DNA from 4 places in the Streptomyces sp. NPDC046379 genome. Region 4 is predicted to be linked to each of the others. Evidence: riboswitches for the same ligand, from Rfam matches in the RefSeq annotation. Region 4 holds a riboswitch; each other region holds the start of a gene.
What was found. Region 4 has a riboswitch for cyclic di-AMP ahead of ACZ6KF_RS04465 (M23 family metallopeptidase). Riboswitches for the same ligand answer to the same signal wherever they lie in the genome.

Region 1: another riboswitch for cyclic di-AMP. It lies ahead of ACZ6KF_RS07745 (C40 family peptidase); the one in region 4 lies ahead of ACZ6KF_RS04465 (M23 family metallopeptidase).
Region 2: another riboswitch for cyclic di-AMP. It lies ahead of ACZ6KF_RS14320 (M23 family metallopeptidase); the one in region 4 lies ahead of ACZ6KF_RS04465 (M23 family metallopeptidase).
Region 3: another riboswitch for cyclic di-AMP. It lies ahead of ACZ6KF_RS25345 (transglycosylase family protein); the one in region 4 lies ahead of ACZ6KF_RS04465 (M23 family metallopeptidase).

Annotation. Positions count from the first base shown of each region.
Region 1 is NZ_JBVJFP010000003.1:177,323-181,823, reverse strand. It holds gene pcrA (DNA helicase PcrA) at 1-1,849, opposite strand, end outside; cyclic di-AMP (ydaO/yuaA leader) riboswitch at 2,219-2,394, shown strand; gene ACZ6KF_RS07745 (C40 family peptidase) at 2,402-3,598, shown strand; gene ACZ6KF_RS07740 (hypothetical protein) at 3,633-3,986, opposite strand; gene ACZ6KF_RS07735 (C40 family peptidase) at 4,223-4,501, shown strand, end outside.
Region 2 is NZ_JBVJFP010000007.1:16,004-20,504, reverse strand. It holds gene ACZ6KF_RS14330 (alginate lyase family protein) at 1-977, shown strand, start outside; tRNA gene ACZ6KF_RS14325 (tRNA-Met) at 1,051-1,124, shown strand; cyclic di-AMP (ydaO/yuaA leader) riboswitch at 1,452-1,609, shown strand; gene ACZ6KF_RS14320 (M23 family metallopeptidase) at 1,621-2,670, shown strand; gene ACZ6KF_RS14315 (PrsW family intramembrane metalloprotease) at 2,755-4,050, opposite strand; gene trmB (tRNA (guanosine(46)-N7)-methyltransferase TrmB) at 4,060-4,501, opposite strand, start outside.
Region 3 is NZ_JBVJFP010000015.1:140,257-144,757, reverse strand. It holds gene eno (phosphopyruvate hydratase) at 1-711, opposite strand, end outside; gene ACZ6KF_RS25345 (transglycosylase family protein) at 1,149-1,889, opposite strand; cyclic di-AMP (ydaO/yuaA leader) riboswitch at 1,893-2,060, opposite strand; gene ACZ6KF_RS25340 (transglycosylase family protein) at 2,243-3,370, opposite strand; gene ACZ6KF_RS25335 (cytochrome P450 family protein) at 3,553-4,501, opposite strand, start outside.
Region 4 is NZ_JBVJFP010000002.1:101,899-106,399, reverse strand. It holds gene ACZ6KF_RS04475 (HPr family phosphocarrier protein) at 1-19, shown strand, start outside; gene ACZ6KF_RS04470 (GntR family transcriptional regulator) at 241-936, opposite strand; gene ACZ6KF_RS04465 (M23 family metallopeptidase) at 1,127-1,891, opposite strand; cyclic di-AMP (ydaO/yuaA leader) riboswitch at 1,904-2,071, opposite strand; gene ACZ6KF_RS04460 (M16 family metallopeptidase) at 2,345-3,733, opposite strand; gene ACZ6KF_RS04455 (M16 family metallopeptidase) at 3,730-4,501, opposite strand, start outside.

The sequences.
Region 1 (4,501 bases), on a different contig from region 4:
GCTCCAGGAAGTCGGACAGCGCGACCGACTCGCCCTCGCCGCGCTCCTGCTCGAACTCCAGGGCGACGGCGGCCAGTTCCTGGAGGTTCTCGATGCGGGTCTCGTCCTGCGGGTCGGTGGAGGCCTGCAACTCGGCGAGGTAGCCGGTGCGTTCGAGTACGGCTTCCAGAACGGTGGCCGGTCCCGCGCCGGACTCCACGATCGTGCGGAGGTCCTCCATCAGCGTGTTGAACCGCTTGACGGCGTTGGTGGAGCGCGCCGCCATGCCGTACGCCTCGTCGACGCGCTTCAGCGCCTGCGGGAAGCTGATCTTCTCGCGCTGGGAGAGGGCGTCGATCATCGCCTCGGCGCGCTCGCCGATGCCGCGCTTGGGGACGTTGAGGATACGGCGCAGCGGCACCGAGTCCTCGGGGTTGGCGAGGACGCGCAGGTAGGCCAGGACGTCCCGGACCTCCTTGCGCTCGTAGAAGCGGACGCCGCCGACGACCTTGTAGGGCAGGCCGACGCGGATGAACACCTCTTCGAAGACACGGGACTGGGCGTTGGTCCGGTAGAAGACGGCGACGTCGCCCGCCCTGGCCTCGCCGGCGTCGGTGAGGCGGTCTATCTCGTCGGCGACGAACTGGGCCTCGTCGTGCTCGGTGTCGGCGACGTAGCCGGTGATGCGCGCGCCCGCGCCCGCATTGGTCCACAGGTTCTTGGGGCGGCGGGACTCGTTGCGCTCGATGACCGCGTTGGCGGCGGAGAGGATCGTCTGGGTGGAGCGGTAGTTCTGCTCCAGCAGGATCGTCGTCGCGTTCGGGTAGTCCTCCTCGAACTGGAGGATGTTGCGGATCGTCGCGCCGCGGAAGGCGTAGATCGACTGGTCGGCGTCGCCGACGACGCACAGTTCGGCGGGGGGCACGTCGTCCGCGCCGGGCGGGACGTCCACCGGGTGCTCGGAGGTGCCGACCAGCTCCCGGACGAGGGCGTACTGGGCGTGGTTGGTGTCCTGGTACTCGTCGACGAGGACGTGCCGGAAGCGGCGGCGGTAGTGCTCGGCGACGTCCGGGAAGGCGCGCAGCAGGTTGACCGTCGTCATGATCAGGTCGTCGAAGTCGAGGGCGTTCGCCTCGCGCAGCCGCGACTGGTAGAGGGCGTAGGCCTGGGCGAGGGTCTTCTCGAACCCGTCGGTGGCCTGGGCGGCGAAGTCCTCCTCGTCGATCAGCTCGTTCTTGAGGTTGCTGATCTTGGCGCTGAAGGACTTGGGCGGGAACTTCTTGGGGTCGAGATCGAGATCACGGCAGACCAGGGCCATCAGGCGCTTGGAGTCGGCGGCGTCGTAGATCGAGAACGACGAGGTGAAGCCGAGCCGCTTGGACTCGCGGCGCAGGATGCGCACGCAGGCGCTGTGGAACGTCATCACCCACATGGCGTTCGCACGCGGGCCGACGAGCTGCTCTACGCGCTCCTTCATCTCGCCGGCGGCCTTGTTGGTGAAGGTGATGGCGAGGATCTGGCCGGGGTGGACGCCCCGCTCGGCGAGCAGGTGGGCGATGCGGTGGGTGAGCACGCGGGTTTTGCCGGAGCCCGCGCCGGCCACGATGAGCAGGGGCGTGCCGGAGTGGACGACGGCGGCGCGCTGGTTGTCGTTCAGCCCTTCCAGGAGCGCGGCGGCGTCCAGGGCGGGGCGCGGGGCGCCGTCGCGGTAGTACGCCTCCCGGTCCGGCGGCACGTCGAACTTCCCGCCGAACAGATCGTCCGGAATCGGCTCCGGAACGTGATCGTCCTCGGGCGGCGGCGGGTGTTCCCCGTGGGCCCGAGGGGCCTGGAGGTCCGCCAGGAAGCTGTCGTCAAAGAGGCTGCTCATCGCTCTCCGAGTCTAGGGGGCGGCACTGACAACCCGTGGCCGTCCCGGGAACATCCCCGGCCCCGGCGGGCCCCCGCCCCGCCGCGGGTGTCCGGAATCACAACCGCGCACCCTCTCGCGGCGCCCGCCGCCTCACCCCGTGCGCTCGCCTCGAGCTGCGCACACGCCCGGCGCACCACCCACCCGGACACTGCCCCGAGCCCTTCCCCGAGCACGCATCGAACACCCCCCGACACGAACCGCGACCCCCCGCCGCAAGGTCACGAAAATGTATCGGGCATATCACCCACGAACCTTCACAGGCGGCACACGAGTTGGCTACGGTGCCGGGCAGGCCGCACGACCCCCACCGGCGAACGTCGCCGGGCCGCGTGGCCTCCGCCGAGTCCGGTGTGCCCGCGTGGCCGACCGGAGCCGGGGACCCAACCGAACTCTGGGGTGAATCGGCACGACTCCCGCACGGGAGGCGGGCCGTAGGGCAAACCTTCCGAGCGACACCGCCCGAACCCGACAGCTAACCCGGTAGGCGGCCCATGGAAGGAGTCGCCTCCCTTGGCGTCGCACCGCAAGTCGCGCCCGGTCGGCCCGCTGGCCGGCATACGTACCCCCGCCCTGGCCACGGCCGCCCTCACCTCCGTGGCGCTGCTCTCCCAGACCGCCCAGGCAACCCCGGCCGGCGACCGGCCGAGCCTCGAAGAGGTCGAGAAGAAGGTCGACGCGCTGTACCGCCAGGCCGAGTCGGCGACCGAGAAGTACAACGCGGCCAAGGAGCGGACGGCCAAGCAGCGCAAGCAGGTCGACACGCTGCTGGACGACGTCGCCCGGCGCACGCAGCAGCTCAACGAGGCGCGCGAGGAGCTGGGCGCGTACGCCGCCGCCCAGTACCGCACCGGTGCCGCCGCGCCGTCCACCGCGACCTTCCTGCTCGCGGACTCGCCACAGGACTACTTCGACCGGACCCAGCTGATGAACCGGCTGACCAGCCGGCAGAAGGACGCCGTCGACGACTACTTCACCGAGCAGTCCCGGACGATGCGCAAGCGCCAGGAGGCCACCGAGAGCCTCCGGACGCTCACCGAGTCGCAGACCGAGCTGAGGACGGCCAAGGCGACCGTCCAGAAGAAGCTGTCCGACGCGCGGGAGCTGCTCTCCGAGCTGACCGCCGAGGAGAAGGCGCGGCTGGCGGCGATCGAGAAGCGCAAGCAGGAGGAGGCCGAGCGCAAGGCGGCGGAGCTGGCCCGGCAGCAGGCCGCCGCGGAGGCTCGGGCCGAGGAGCAGCGCCGCCAGGAGGCGGAGGCGGCGGCCGCGGCCGAGCAGGAGTCGGCCGACGGCTCCACGGACACCGGGTCGGGCGAGGCGCCCGCGCCGCCGCCGGCCGACTCGACGTACGCCGCCAAGGCGGACAGGGCGCTCGCCTTCGCCCGCGCCCAGATCGGCAAGCCGTACGTCTGGGGCGCCACCGGCCCCGGCTCCTACGACTGCTCGGGCCTGACCCAGGCCGCGTGGAAGGCCGCCGGGGTCACCCTGCCGCGCACCACGTACGACCAGGTCAACGCGGGGACGACGGTGCCGCTGTCCAGCGCGCGGCCGGGCGACCTGGTCTTCTTCTACGACGACGTCACGCACGTCGGCCTCTACATCGGCGACGGCATGATGATCCACGCCCCGAAGCCCGGCGCCTATGTCCGGGAGGAGTCGGTGTACTACGACGGCGAGTCGTCGATCCACAGCGTGGTGCGGCCCGCCTGACGCCGGTGCTCTCCTGCCTCTCCGGGGCCGGCTTTCAGGTCCAGAGGACGGCGATGAAGATGTTCGCCACGGTGAGCAGGCCCACCAGTCCGAACAGGCCCTTGTCGACCTTCTCCTCGTCGCGCTTCACGTAGACGAGGCCGAGGATGACGATCAGCACGGCGAGCTTCACGCCGATCTTGACGTTGTTGACGGTGTTGTCGTCGGCCTGGTTGAGGCCGACCAGGATGACGCCGGTGACCAGCATGGTCAGGGCGCCGTGCAGCATCGCGGGGACGAATCGCGCGGTGCCCTCGCCCACCGCCTTCATCTGGGTGAGGAAGCCGCCGAGGAGGGAGGCGATGCCGATGATGTGCAGGCCGACGAAAACGTTGATGAGTACGTCCATGGGGCCGGAGCCTAGTGAGCCGCGGGCGCGTGGCCCGCACCGGCCCGGCGACCGCACGGGCCTCTCCCGGTCGCGCTGCGTGCCGAAACAGACGGTTCCGTAACCGGATCCCGATCGCATACCGACAGCGACGGCCCCCCTCCTGCCACTTCCGTACAACGTGACCCCGCCGTGACCTGCTCCGCCCTAGCGTCCTCCCGCAGGTGATCATCCGTAGGAAGGGACGTGCAGTTCACGTGGCAGCGCACCGCAAGCCCCGGCAACGACCGGCCGCCGGGACCAGGACCCGTACCGCGGCCACCATCGCCCTCGCGGGCGCGGCGGGCGCGACGGGGTTGAGCGGGACCGGGCACGCGCAGCCGGAGCCGTCGCCGGGACAGGTCAGGGCGGAGGTGCACCGGCTGTACCGGGAGGCGGAGGCCGCCACGGAGAAGTACAACGGCGCGCGCGAGGAGGTCCGGGCGGCGCAGGCGCGGCTGCGGTCGATGCGGGACGAGGCGGCCCGCAGGGAGGCG
Region 2 (4,501 bases), on a different contig from region 4:
CCGGGTTCACCCACCCCGGCGTGCTGGTCAACGCCCGGCAGCTGGACGTCGTACGCGAGAACGTCACCGCCGGACGGCAGCCGTGGCTGAAGGCCTACCTCGACATGCGGGACAGCCCGTACGGGTCGTACCGGCACCGGGCGCGGCCGGTGAGGACCGTCCACTGCCCCGGCGGCAGGGCCGGGCGCGGCTGCGCCGCCGAGCGAAAGGACGCGATCGCCGCCTACACGCAGGCGCTCCTGTACGGCGTCACCGGCAAGCGGCAGCACGCCGAAAAGGCGATCGAGATCATGGACGCGTGGTCGGAGAGGCTGCGCCGGCACACCGGGGGCGACGCCGCGCTGCAGGCCGCGTGGACCGGCGGGACCTGGGCGCGGGCCGCCGAGATCGTGCGGCACGCACCGGGCGCCGGATGGGAGGCCGGGTACATGCGGCGGTTCGAGGGGATGCTGCGCACCGTCCATCTGCCCGAGGTCACCCGGCCGGGCCGGGCCGACGACGGTCACCGGGAGCTCGTCGCCGCCGACGCCGCCCTCGGCATGGCCGTCTTCCTCGACGACCACCGGGCCTTCGACGCCGCCCTCCGCCGCTTCCGCGAGCACGTCCCCGCCCAGTTCCCGCTGGAGCGGGGCCGGTCCGCCGCCCGCACGGACTGCCGGCACCTGCGGCGGACCGGCGCCTCGCTCGCCGCCGCCGCGCACATCGCCGAGACCGCCTGGCACCAGGGCGTCGACGTGTACAGCGAGGTGGAGGACCGGCTCAGGGCCACGCTCGACCGGCAGGCGGCGGGGCTGCGGCGGTGCGGGGGGACGGCCGGGCCGCCGCCGGCGGTCGTCCTCAACCACCTGGAACAGCGGCTCGACAAGCCCGCCGCGGCCGCCCGCAGCGCTGCTGCCCGGCCCGGGGCCCTTTCCGGCACCGACCACCGCTTCGTCGCCTGGGAGAGCCTCACCCACACCGGCAACCCCGGCGGTTGAGGAGCGGGCGGTCCGGGTCGGCGAAAACCCTGGCGTGAGGGCTCCCGCGGATGGCGTACACTGGATTCATCGACGCGGGGTGGAGCAGCTCGGTAGCTCGCTGGGCTCATAACCCAGAGGTCGCAGGTTCAAATCCTGTCCCCGCTACTGAAGGCCCAGGGCCGGAATCCTGATCAGCAGATCATGGGTTCCGGCCCTGAGTGTTGTCCGCGCCGACCGCGCTGTCCGCGGCACGCCCCCCACCTCGGTCACGTCAGGTAGTCGTACGACCGTGCACGGGTAACATCTGAGACACCGTCATAAACTCGTCCGCACCTGAGCCCGGGTCAACTCGCCCGGTTTTCGCCGCTCGTGAGCCGTACGTCCCGGCCGAAAACGTTAATGATCAAGCTGAACGGCTTGGAATTCAGGCCCCGGTTCTATTAACGTCCGATAACGCAGCGCGGTCGTCCCAGCCGTCACAAGAGGCGGCTCCGTGCGCACACGCCGAATCCCGCAAGGGAACCGGGGAACCATCACCTTGGGGTGAATCGGGCGTAGGCCGCCGTATCGGCACGGATGGTTTACGCGCGTAGGAGACCTTCCTGCTCCGAACCCGTCAGCTAACCCGGTAGGCGAGAAGGAAGGAAAGGAGTACGCCCACGTGGCGTCCAACCCGCCTGCCCCGCAAGCCCCGTTCTTCCCGGCACCGCGCTCCGAGGACACCGTCGTCTACGGCGGACAGCGCACCGACGAGGGGCCGTGGGAGGAGTGGAACCCCACCGCCGACTCCGTCCGCCCCGTCCGTGGCAAGCACCGCGTCGCCAAGCAGCGCGGCGGCGGACTCGCCCGCAGCTCCACCGTTCTCGGCGTCGGCGTCATAGCGGCCGTCGGCGCGGGCGGCATGGCCACCGCGCAGACCGGCAAGCCGCCGGTGTCGATCTCGATGCCCGACCTGCCCAACGTCGGCTCCCTGCTCTCGGACGACGCCGAGGACGCCGCCGACACCGCCGTCGCGCAGACCGCCGCCGCACCGCTCAGCGGCGCCGGTGTCACCACCGCCGACACCGCCCTGGGCACCACCGACGCCGGCGAGGCCCTGCGCGCCCGGATCATCGCCCAGGCCGAACAGCAGCAGGAGCAGGTCGAGAGCAAGGCCGCCGCGGAGGCCGTCGCCGCTGCCGAGAAGGCCGCCGCCGAAGCCGCCGCCAAGGCCGAGAAGGAGGCGGAGGCCAAGGCCGCCGCCGCCAAGGCCGCAGCGGAAGAGGAGGCCCGCAAGAAGGCCGAGGCCGAGCGCCTCGCCGAGCTGGCCCGCCAGTACACGCTGCCGACCTCCTCGTACACCCTCACCTCGACGTACGGCCAGGCCGGCGCCATGTGGTCGTCCGGCTACCACACCGGCGTCGACTTCGCCGCCCCCACCGGCACCCTCATCAAGGCCGTCCACACCGGCACCATCACGCAGGCCGGCTGGGACGGGTCGTACGGCTACAAGACCGTGCTCACCCTCGAGGACGGCACCGAGATCCTCTACGCCCACCAGTCGTCGATCAGCGTCACCGTGGGCCAGAAGGTCAACACCGGCGACGTGATCGGGCGCGTGGGCGCCACCGGCAACGTCACCGGCCCCCACCTCCACCTCGAGGTGCGCACCGGCGACGGCGGCGCCGTCGACCCCATCGCCTGGCTGCGCGACAAGGGCCTCAACCCCTGACGTCCGCCGCCGACGCGGCACACCTTCGATCCCCGGCGGTCCTGACGGCACCCCCCGGACGTCAGGGCTGCCGGTCGTGGGTCCTCACGTCCGGTACGGGTTGTACTGCGCCGGGTGCCACGCCTGCGGCCCCGCCGCCCACGGGGGTACGGCCACCGGTGCCACCGGCGCGGTGACGCGCGCCGCGTGCTCCAGCGCCGGACGGGCGACCTCCCGCCGGGACCACAGCTCCCGCAGCAGCTCACCCTCCCGCACGGCGAAGTCCGCCCCCGCCCTTCCCTGCCGCAGCCGGCGGCGCAGCTGCGCCAGCGAGGTCGCGCGGGACTGGTACTCGGCCACCGTGCGCGCCGCCGGCCGGCCCAGATGGTGGCCGGCGTACTCGCGGGCCAGCCGCCGCGCCCGCAGCGAGCCCAGCGCGTACGGCTCGGCCGGAGCGAGCCAGCCGGCCGCGGCGTAGGCGGGCAGTTCCTCGCGCACCGTGCGCAGTGCACGCTGCCGGCTCCAGATCACCAGCCACGTCAGCAGGCCGAACACCGGCACCATGAAACCGCCGTACACCGCGAAGAAGCCGTACTCGCCGAAGGTCGCCGAACCGTTCCACAGGGCGTGCATGCCCATCGCGAGCAGCAGCCCGCCCAGCGGCGGCAGGATCCGGCGCAGCCGCTGCCGCTCCCCGGCGAGGGCCGCGAGTCCGAAGCCGATGCCGGTCAGGACGGTGAACAGGGGATGCGCGAAGGGCGACATGACGACCCGGACGAAGAACGTCGCCGCCGTGACCGTGGCGATGCCGTCACCGCTGAGCCGGTCGGCGCCGAAGGCGTTGCCCAGGTAGAGGATGTTCTCGGTGAAGGCGAAGCCGGTCGCGGTGATCCCGGCCAGGACGACGCCGTCGACGATGCCGGTGAGATCGCGGCGGCGGAAGAGGAACAGCAGCAGGACGGCGACGGCTTTGGTGGTCTCCTCGACGACCGGCGCTATCACCGTCGCGCCTAGGGTGTTCGCGCTCGCCGGGTCGGCGGTCGCCGTGGCGATCCAGCGGACGGCGAAGCTGTTGGCGACGATCGCCATCAGCGCCGCCGCACAGGCGCCCCAGGCGAAGGCGAAGGCCAGATTGCGCCAGGGGCCGGGATCGACGCGGTCCAGCCAGCGGAAGACGGCTATGAGCAGCGGCACCGGCAGGACGGCGAGTCCGAGGCCGACCAGGAACCCGTCGGTGCCGGTCTCCTCGCGGACCAGGGCGAGGATGACCAGCCCCGACATCGCCAGCAGCGTGGTCAGCGCGGCGTAGCCCAGCCGGCGCCGCCGCCACCAGGGCGCGTGCGCCGGGACGCCGCCGTCCGGAGCGGCTAAGGGCGTCGGGTGCGGGGGACCGGTGGCCACTGCGCCCCCTTACGGCAAGGACCGGTGCGGTACGCGGCGGAAGAGCAGGTCGTTCACGGCATGGCCCTTGTCCAGGCCCTGGCCCTCGAAGCGGGTGAGGGGGCGGAAGGCGGGGCGTGGCGCGAAACCGCCGTCGGGGCTGGTGTTCTCGTACGCGGGGTGCGCGGTGAGCACCTCCAGCATCTGCTCGGCGTACGGCTCCCAGTCCGTGGCGCAGTGCAGGATCGCCCCCGGCTTCAGCCGGGCTGCGGCGAGGGTGAGGAAGTCCGGCTGGATCAGCCGCCGCTTGTGGTGCCGCTTCTTCGGCCAGGGGTCGGGGAAGAAGACGCGCAGACCGTCGAGGGAGTCGGGGGCCAGCATCTCGCGCAGCAGGATGATGGCGTCGCCGTTGCCGACCCGGACGTTGGCCAGGCCGTTGCGCTCGGCCAGGCCCAGCAGGTTGCCCTGGCCG
Region 3 (4,501 bases), on a different contig from region 4:
GATCTGCTCGCCGGGGGTGTAGCCGGCTTCCTTGATGGCCTCGAGGATGAGGTCGAGGGCCTCGCGGTTGGAGCCGAGGTTCGGGGCGAAGCCGCCCTCGTCGCCGAGGCCGGTGGCCAGGCCCTTGCCCTTCAGCACCTTCTTGAGGGTGTGGTAGACCTCGGTGCCCCAGCGCAGCGCCTCGGAGAAGGACTCCGCGCCGATCGGGGCGATCATGAACTCCTGGATGTCCACGTTGGAGTCGGCGTGCGAGCCGCCGTTCAGGATGTTCATCATCGGAACGGGCAGCAGGTGCGCGTTCGGGCCGCCCAGGTAGCGGAACAGCGGCAGGTCGCTGGCCTCGGAGGCGGCGTGCGCGACGGCGAGCGAGACGCCGAGGATGGCGTTGGCGCCGAGGGAGCCCTTGTTGTCGGTGGCGTCCAGGTCGAACATCGCCTGGTCGATCAGGCGCTGCTCGGTGGCGTCGTAGCCGACCAGCTCGGGGCCGATCTGCTCGATGACGGCCAGCACGGCCTTCTCGACGCCCTTGCCCTGGTAGCGGTTCGGGTCGCCGTCGCGGAGCTCGATGGCCTCGAAGGCGCCGGTGGAGGCGCCGGACGGAACGGCGGCACGACCCGTGCTGCCGTCGTCGAGGCCGACCTCGACCTCGACCGTGGGGTTGCCTCGGGAGTCCAGGATTTCCCGGGCTACGACGACGTCGATGGACGGCACGAGCATCTCCTTCTTCAATGTGACGCGGCTTCGCAGGGCCGCGGTGGCTCTGCGAGACGAGCCTAACCGGCTCCGGGCGATCGGCCAGCCGGTCGACCACCCCGTGGACGGAACCGAGAGTAAATTGTTTCCGAACGGAACAAAAAGTCCCGCGCACGGTTGCGTGCACGCCTGGCCGAAAAAAGCCCCGCCCCGGCGCGTACGGGGGAGAACGCGCCGGGGCGGGGAGCCCGCGGGGACGGGGGGAACCCTCACGGGGGTCTGGGGGCGGGGGTCCTGGGGGACCGGGGTGCTGGGGCCTGTGGCCGTCAGCCCGGGGGCCCGGGGGCTTTCAGGATGACGGCGTCGGTCGGCGCGTGCTGTGAGTGCGCTCCGCGCCGCCTGTCACTTCAGCCCTTCGGCGCCCGCCGTCACTTCGCGACCCTCGCCGCCGGCCGTCACTTGAGGTGCAGCTGCTGGCCCGGGTAGATGACGTCCGCGTCCTCGACGATGTCCTTGTTCAGCTTGAACAGCTTCGCCCAGCCGCCCTTGACGTCGTGCTCCGCGGCGATCTCGCTGAGGGTGTCGCCCTCGACGACCTTGTACTCGCCGTCGCCCTTCTTGACCTTCTTGCCGGTCGGGGTGGTGACGGTCTTCTTGGCGGCCGGGCGGTCGGCGGAACGGGAGGCCGGCTGCTGCTCCGTCTCGCGGGCCGGGGCGGTGGCCTCGGAGGAGCCGGTGTCGGCCGAGCCCGTCGCGTTCGAACCGGTGGAGCTGCCGGCGTCGCCGGAGGTGCCGGCCGAGCCGCCGTTGTAGGCGGAGTTCGACAGGCCGGTGCCGCAGTGCGGCCAGGCGCCCTTGCCCTGGCCGGCCAGCACCTTCTCGGCGATGGCGATCTGCTGCTCCTTGGTGGCCTGGTCGGCGGTGGCGGCGTACTGCGTGCCACCGAAGGCGGCCCAGGTGGAGGCCGAGAACTGCAGGCCGCCGTAGTAGCCGTTGCCGGTGTTGATGGACCAGTTGCCGCCGGACTCGCACTGGGCGACGGCGTCCCACTCGGAGGCGGTGGCGGCGGAGGCGGTGCCGGACGCCATCAGCGGAGCGGCGACGGCGGCGCCGGTCACGCCGGCGATGGCGATGGCGCGAGTGGAGCGCTGGAGGGCGGTCGGACGACGGTGCTTGCCCTTGCCGGAAAACAGCATGGTTGATCCCCTCACCGACGCCTGCGAGGTGAGCTGTCGGGTTCGGGCCGGTTGAGTTGCCCGGCCGCGTCCCTCACGGGACGCGGCTTCACCCCTAGCCGCCCCGGGCTCAACTGCCCGGAACGGCGCCTACCTTGGGTCCCCCGCTCCTGCCTACGGCGCTTGACGCGACGACTGTTCCCGGACGGCCGCTGGCAGGATTCGGCGTTGCGGCTACCGGGGCCCGCATTGGCGAGCGGTCACGACCGTAGACACGCGATCGGCGGAATTTCAAAGACGATCAGGGCTTCTGAGACTCATCCCACACTGATTCCAAAACGGACAATCAGCCCGAACCGTGACGTGAACTCCCGCTACTTTTCGACCGTTTCGACCCCGACATCCAGGGTCTGACCGGGAAGGATGAGGTCCGGGTCGGCGCCGACGGCGTCCTTGTTCTCCGAGTAGAGCGCGGACCATCCGCCGTCGACCTCAAGAGAGTCGGCGATGCCCCAGAGGCTGTCGCCCTCGCGCACCGTGTACGACCCGCCGGCGGCCGCCCGCTCCGCCGACCCGCCCCGCGAGGCGTGCCGCCCCGTGGAGCCGGAGGCCCCGGCCTCGCGGTCGTCGAGGACGTCCTCCTGCGCGCTGGAGCCGCGATGACGGCCGGTTCCCGAGCCCGCGTCGGCGATGCCGGTGTCGATGAGACTGGAAGAGCCGACACTTTCGGGGGTTTTGGCAAGAGTGTCGGAGTCTGCAGATTCCGACACATCCGTGCCCCTGTCGGGTGATTCGGGTGCAGAGGGGGAAGTGGAGACGGAGGCGGAGGGTGCGCCCGTCTCCCGGCCGGCCCCGGCTCCGGTTCCGGTCTCGGACGCCGTCGCCCGACCCGAATCCGTCGATTCAGTTCCAGGGGATTCATCGGATTCGCCGGATCGGTCGGATTCGGCCGACTTCCCCGCGCCCGCCGATTCGGTCGGGCTCGTGCTCGACTTCGCACCCGACTTCCCGCCCACTGAGGCGGAAGAACCGGAGGAGTTGGACAATCCGGGCGGGTTGAGGACGCCGTCCGGCGTGCTCGACGCCGCGTCGCCGGCCACCCCCGTGTCGACGCCCGCCTCACTGTCGTCCTGGTTGAGACCGACGAGGATGCCGCAACTGGCCCACGCCTCGGCGCCCCGGTCCGCGAGCAGCCGTTCGGCGACGGCTATCTGCTGGGAACGGCTGGCCTGATCCGGTCGCGACGCGTAGGTGAGACCGCCGTACGCCTCCCAGTCCTCCTGCGACAGGTTCAGGCCGCCGTAGTACCCGTTGCCGGTGTCGGCGCTCCAGGAACCGCCGCTCTCGCACTCCGCGACCTTGTCCCACGTCGCACCGCTCGCCGCACTGGCGCCGGTCGCGCCGAGCAGGGGGATGGCGATGGCGGAGCCGGTCACGCCGGCCGCGACGACGAGTGCCGGGGCCTGGCGGGGGCGACGGTGACGACCGTTCCCGGAGAGCATGCGGGGACCTTTCCCGAGACAGCAGTGACCCGCGCGGCGGGTGATGCGCCGCCGCCACGTTGATGGGTGAACGTATCGGCAGACGATCACTTGTCACAAGTTCATGCCGCGCAGATCACGTGAAGATCACAGATGTGAAGGGCTGTCATGTTTGGTTTGGGACACGGGTGTGGAAGAGTCCGCTATGCACGACCTTGCTCGGGCGTGAACTCCACCGGCAGCGTGCGCAGTCCGCGCATGATGAGTCCACCCCGCCAGCGCAGCTCTGCCGGGTCGACGCCGAGCCGCAGGTCGGGGAGGCGGGTCAGCAGCGTGGCCAGCGCTGTCCGGCCCTCCAGCCGGGCGAGCGGCGCGCCGAGGCAGTAGTGGATGCCGTGTCCGTAACCGAGGTGCTGGTTGTCGCGCCGGGCGAGGTCGAGCGTGTCGGGGTCGGTGAACCGCTCCGGGTCCCGGTCCGCCGCCGCGAGGACGACGAGCACCGGGTCGCCGGGCGCGATGTCCTGGCCGCCGATCGTCAGAGGCTCGGTCGCGAAACGCCAGGTGGCCAGCTCCACCGGCCCGTCGTAGCGCAGCAGTTCCTCGACTCCGGTGGCCAGCAGGTCGCGTTCTCCCGCCGCGAGGGAGTGCTGGAGGCGGGCGCGCTGCACGGGGTGGGTGAGCAGCGCGTACATGCCGTTGCCGATGAGGTTGACGGTGGTCTCGAACCCGGCGAACAGCAGGATGAACGCCATCGCCGCCGCCTCGTTCTCGGTGAGGTGCTCACCGTGGTCCCAGGCGCGGATCAGGCCGGAGATGAGGTCCTCGCCGGGCGCCGGCTCCGCGGGCAGGGACTCGCGCTTGCGGTGGATGAGCTCGGCGAGGTAGCCGCGCATCTTCTTCACCGACCGCGCGACACCGCCCCGCGGCCCGCCCCCGTGACGGATCATCATGCCCGCCCAGTCCCGGAAGTCGTCCTGGTCCTCGGGCGGTACGCCGAGCATGTCGCAGATGGCGTAGATGGGCAGCGGGAAGGCGAACTCGTGGATGAGGTCCGCGCTCCCCGTGCGGGCGAACCCGTCGATGAGCCGGTCGGTCAGTTCCTGCACGCGCGGCGCGAACTCCGCGACGCGGCTCGGGGTGAACGCCTTGGAC
Region 4 (4,501 bases):
ACTGCCCGAGACGGTCTGAGCCCTCGGTGATACCTCGGGAATCCCTCGGGGGCAATGCCATGAACCGCGTCGCCCGTTCCGGGTGGCGCGGTTTCTGCTCTGCGCCCGGCGCGACTTTCTCTCCGCCCGGCGCGACTTCCACTCTCCGCGACGGGCGTGCGGGAAGAATTCGACGCACCCGGAAAGGGCAGCGGAAATACGCCTCCGCCGAATTGCTTCTCTTTGTATACGGCCCTCTTGTTAATATCGGAGGCCCGTCACGTTTACGGGATGTTGCGAAGTCCTCACACGCTCCGCGCGGTCGGCGCCGCCCGAGAAGCGCAGCCGGTGCGCACCGGTCGCGCGCTCGGTGTGCAGCGCCGTGAGCGCCCGCGCGCGCTCGCTGTCGCCGCGCGCCACGGCGTCCACGATCGCCCCGTGCTCCGTCCAGGACTCCAACGGGCTGGCGGGCGCGTCCACCGCGTACATCCAGGCGATCTTGTGCCGCAGCTGGGTCAGCATGGAGGTCAGGGCGGGGCTGCCGGAGGCCTGGGCGAGCGTCTCGTGGAACCAGCCGCCCAGGGAGCGCAGATCCTCGCTGCTGCCGCGCCGGGCCCGTTCCTGGCCCAGCCGGACCAGCCCGCGCAGCACCTTCAGATGGGCCTCGGTGCGGCGCTGGGCGGCGCGGGAGGCGCCCAGCGGCTCCAGCAGCATGCGCATCTCCAGCAGGTCGGCGGCCTCCTGCTCGGTGGGTTCCGCGACGCACGCGCCCGCGTGCCGCCGGGTCACCACGAAGCCCTCGGCCTCCAGCGTGCGCAGGGCCTCGCGGACGGGGACGCGGGAGACGCCGTAGCGGCGGGCGAGGAGTTCCTCGGTGAGCCGGCTGCCGCGCTCGTAGACACCGGCGACGATGTCGTCCCGGATCGCCGTGCATACCGAGTGCGCCGGAATACGCATGACCGACCTCCGCCTTAATCCCCGTGAAACGTCGACGATTGACGTGTGTTCAGTGACTCTATGGCAGCGGGCCGGAATTTCCGATGGCAGGCCGGAATCCAGGGATATTTTTTGGACAACGCACGTCCGAAAAGACCGAAAGCCCCGGCTCGGGGAGCCGGGGCCGCGGGTGTTTCGGGTTGGGGCGCCGTCAGAGGCTCACGCCGTGCGCGCGGAGGTACGCCAGCGGGTCGATGTCCGAGCCGTACTGCGCGCTCGTGCGGGCCTCGAAGTGCAGGTGCGCTCCGGTGACGTTGCCGGTGGCACCGGACAGGCCGATCTGCTGCCCCGGTGTGACGCTCTGGCCCACGGACACGGCGACGGAGGACAGGTGGCCGTACTGGGTGTAGGTGCCGTCGTTCATCCGGAGGACCACCTGGTTGCCGTACGCACCTCCCCAGCCGGCCTCCACGACGGTGCCGGAGCCGACCGCGCGGACGGGCGTGCCGCTCGCGGCGTGGAAGTCGATGCCCGTGTGGCTGCCGGAGGACCACACCGCGCCGCCCGCCCGGTAGGCGGTGGAGACGTAGGAGCCGGCGATCGGCGCCACGTAGGTGTTGAGGCGCAGCCGCTCGGCCTCGCGGGCCGCTCGGGCCCTCTCCGCGCGGGCCTGCTCGGCCCGGGCCTCGGCCCGCTTCTTCGCGGCGGCCTCCGCCTTCGCCTCGGCGGCGGCGCGCTCGGCGGCCTGGTGCTGCGCGGCGGCCTGGGCGTCGATCTGCTCGGCGACCGAGTCGCCGATGGTGACGACCGGCAGCAGGCCGGTCTGCCCGGCGGCGGGTTCGGCGGCGCCCGCGGGGGCCGCGAGGATGCCCATGACGCCGCTGGTGGTGAGGGCGGCGGCGCCGGCCATACGGGCGGTGGTGCGCTGCATACGGCCGGGACGACGGTGCTTCCCGGTGGCGCAGGTGAACGCCATGGAGTGGCTTGTCCTTTCCTTCCCTCTCGCCTACCGGGTTAGCTGACGGGTTCGGAGCAGGAAGGTCTCCTACGGACTCCCTCGCCGTGCGCGCGGGCGTCCGATTCACCCCAGGGACTTGGTGGTTGGGTCCCCGGCTCCCCTGGCTCGCGCCGTACGGGGACTCGGCGATGACTGTCCGGTGCCGCGGGTGCGGCGCACTGCCTGACGGACAGCCCGCAAGACGCTAAGCGCGGCTGTCTTCAATTCTCAAACGCAGCCGGGGGTTTGTAGCGCATCCCACAGGGCAGAGCGGCATCTCCTGGATCAATTCGGGCATACGTCGGCCCTGGTGACACTCGGGGCGTCCCGGGTCACCAGGGCCGTCACGCGCTTGCGTGCCGTCGGGCGGGCCGCACGCGCGGTCGTACCGCGCAAGCCGCCCGGCGCGGTCGTCGCGTCCGCCCGGCGCGGTTACTCGGCCGACACGACGGTGACCGGACCGATGCCGAGGGCCTCGACGGGCGCCTTGATCTGCGCGGCGTCGCCGACCAGGATCGTCACCAGCCGGTCCACCGGGAAGGCGTTGACCACCGCCGCGGTGGCCTCGACGGTGCCGGTCGCGGCCAACTGCCGGTAGAGGGTGGCCTGGTAGTCGTCCGGGAGGTGCTGCTCGACCTGGTCGGCGAGGGTGCTCGCCACGGCCGCCGCCGTCTCGTACTTCAGCGGCGCGACGCCGACGAGGTTCTGCACGGCGACGTCCCGCTCGGCGTCGGTCAGGCCCTCCGCGGCGAGCGTGCGCAGCACCTTCCACAGGTCCTCGAGCGCCGGGCCGGTGTTGGGCGTGTCCACGGAGCCGCTGATGGCGAGCATCGCGGCGCCCGAGCCGTCGGGCGCCGAGCGCAGCACCTGGCCGAAGGCGCGCACCCCGTAGGTGTAGCCCTTCTCCTCGCGCAGGACGCGGTCCAGACGGGAGGTGAGGGTGCCGCCCAGGCAGTAGGTGCCGAGCACCTGCGCGGGCCACACGCGGTCGTGCCGGTCGGCGCCGATCCGGCCGATCAGCAGCTGCGTCTGGACGGCGCCGGGCCGGTCCACGATCACGACGCGGCCGGTGTCGTCGGCGGTGACCGGCGGCACCGGGCGGGGCTGCGCCATGGAGCCGGTCCAGGCGCCGAGGGTGTCGCCGAGCAGCCCGTCCAGGTCGACGCCGGTGAGGTCGCCGACGACCACGGCGGTGGCGGTCGCGGGGCGGACGTGCTTCTCGTAGAAGGCGCGCACGGCCGCCGCGTCGATGCCGGAGACCGTCTCCTCGGTGCCCTGACGGGGGCGCGACATGCGTGAGGTGGCCGGGAACAGCTCCTTGGACAGTTCCTTGGCGGCGCGGCGGGAGGGGTTGGCCAGCTCGTGCGGGATCTCGTCGAGGCGGTTGCGCACCAGGCGCTCGACCTCGCTGTCGGCGAACGCGGGCGCCCGCAGCGCGTCGGCGATGAGGCCGAGGGCCTTGGCCAGGCGCGAGACGGGGACCTCGAGGCTGAGGCGGACGCCGGGGTGGTCGGCGTGCGCGTCGAGGGTGGCGCCGCAGCGCTCCAGCTCGGCGGCGAACTCCTCGGCGGAGTGCTTGTCGGTGCCCTCGGAGAAGGCCCGCGCCATGATCGTGGCGACGCCGTCGAGGCCGGTCGGCTCGGCTTCCAGGGGGGCGTCGAGGAGGACCTCCACGGCGACGACCTGCTGGCCGGGGCGGTGACAGCGCAGGACGGTCAGGCCGTTGTCGAGGCTGCCGCGCTCGGGGGCCGGGAAGGCCCACGGCTTGGGCTCGCCCGCGCGGGGCTGGGGGTGGAATTCCATGGTGGCGAGCTCGGTCACTTGGCCGCCTCCTCGTTCTCGTCGTCGGACTCGGCGGCTTCCGCGGCATCGGCGGCATCGGCCGGGGTCTCTGCCCCGGGGGTGGGCTCGTAGACGAGCACCGCGCGGTTGTCGGGGCGCAGGCGGGCCTCGGCGACCTCCCGGACCTCCTCCGGCGTCACCTCCAGCACGCGCTGGACGGCGGTCAGGGCGAGCTGCGGGTCGCCGAACAGGACGGCGTACCGGCACAGTTCGTCGGCGCGGCCCGCGACGGTGCCGAGCCGGTCCAGCCACTCGCGCTCCAGCTGGGCCTGGGCGCGCTCCATCTCCTCGGCCGTAGGGCCCTCCTCGGCGAACCGGGCGAGCTCGTCGTCGATCGCGGCCTCGATGACCGGCACCTCGACGTCGCCGGAGGTCTTCACGTCCAGCCAGCCCAGGGAGGGCGCGCCGGCCAGCCGCAGCAGGCCGAAGCCGGCCGCCACCGCCGTACGGTCGCGGCGCACCAGCCGGTTGTAGAGGCGGGACGACTCGCCGCCGCCGAGGACGGTCAGGGCGAGGTCGGCCGCGTCGCACGCGCGCGTGCCGTCGTGCGGGAGGCGGTAGGCGGCCATCAGGGCGCGCGCCGGGACCTCCTCCTCGACGACCTCGCGCAGCTGCTCGCCGATGACGTCGGGCAGCGAGCCGTCGCGCGGGGCGGGCTTGCCGTCGTGGGCCGGGATGGAGCCGAAGTACTTCTCGATCCAGGCGAGGGTCTGCTCGGGGTCGATGTCGCCGACGACCGACAGCACG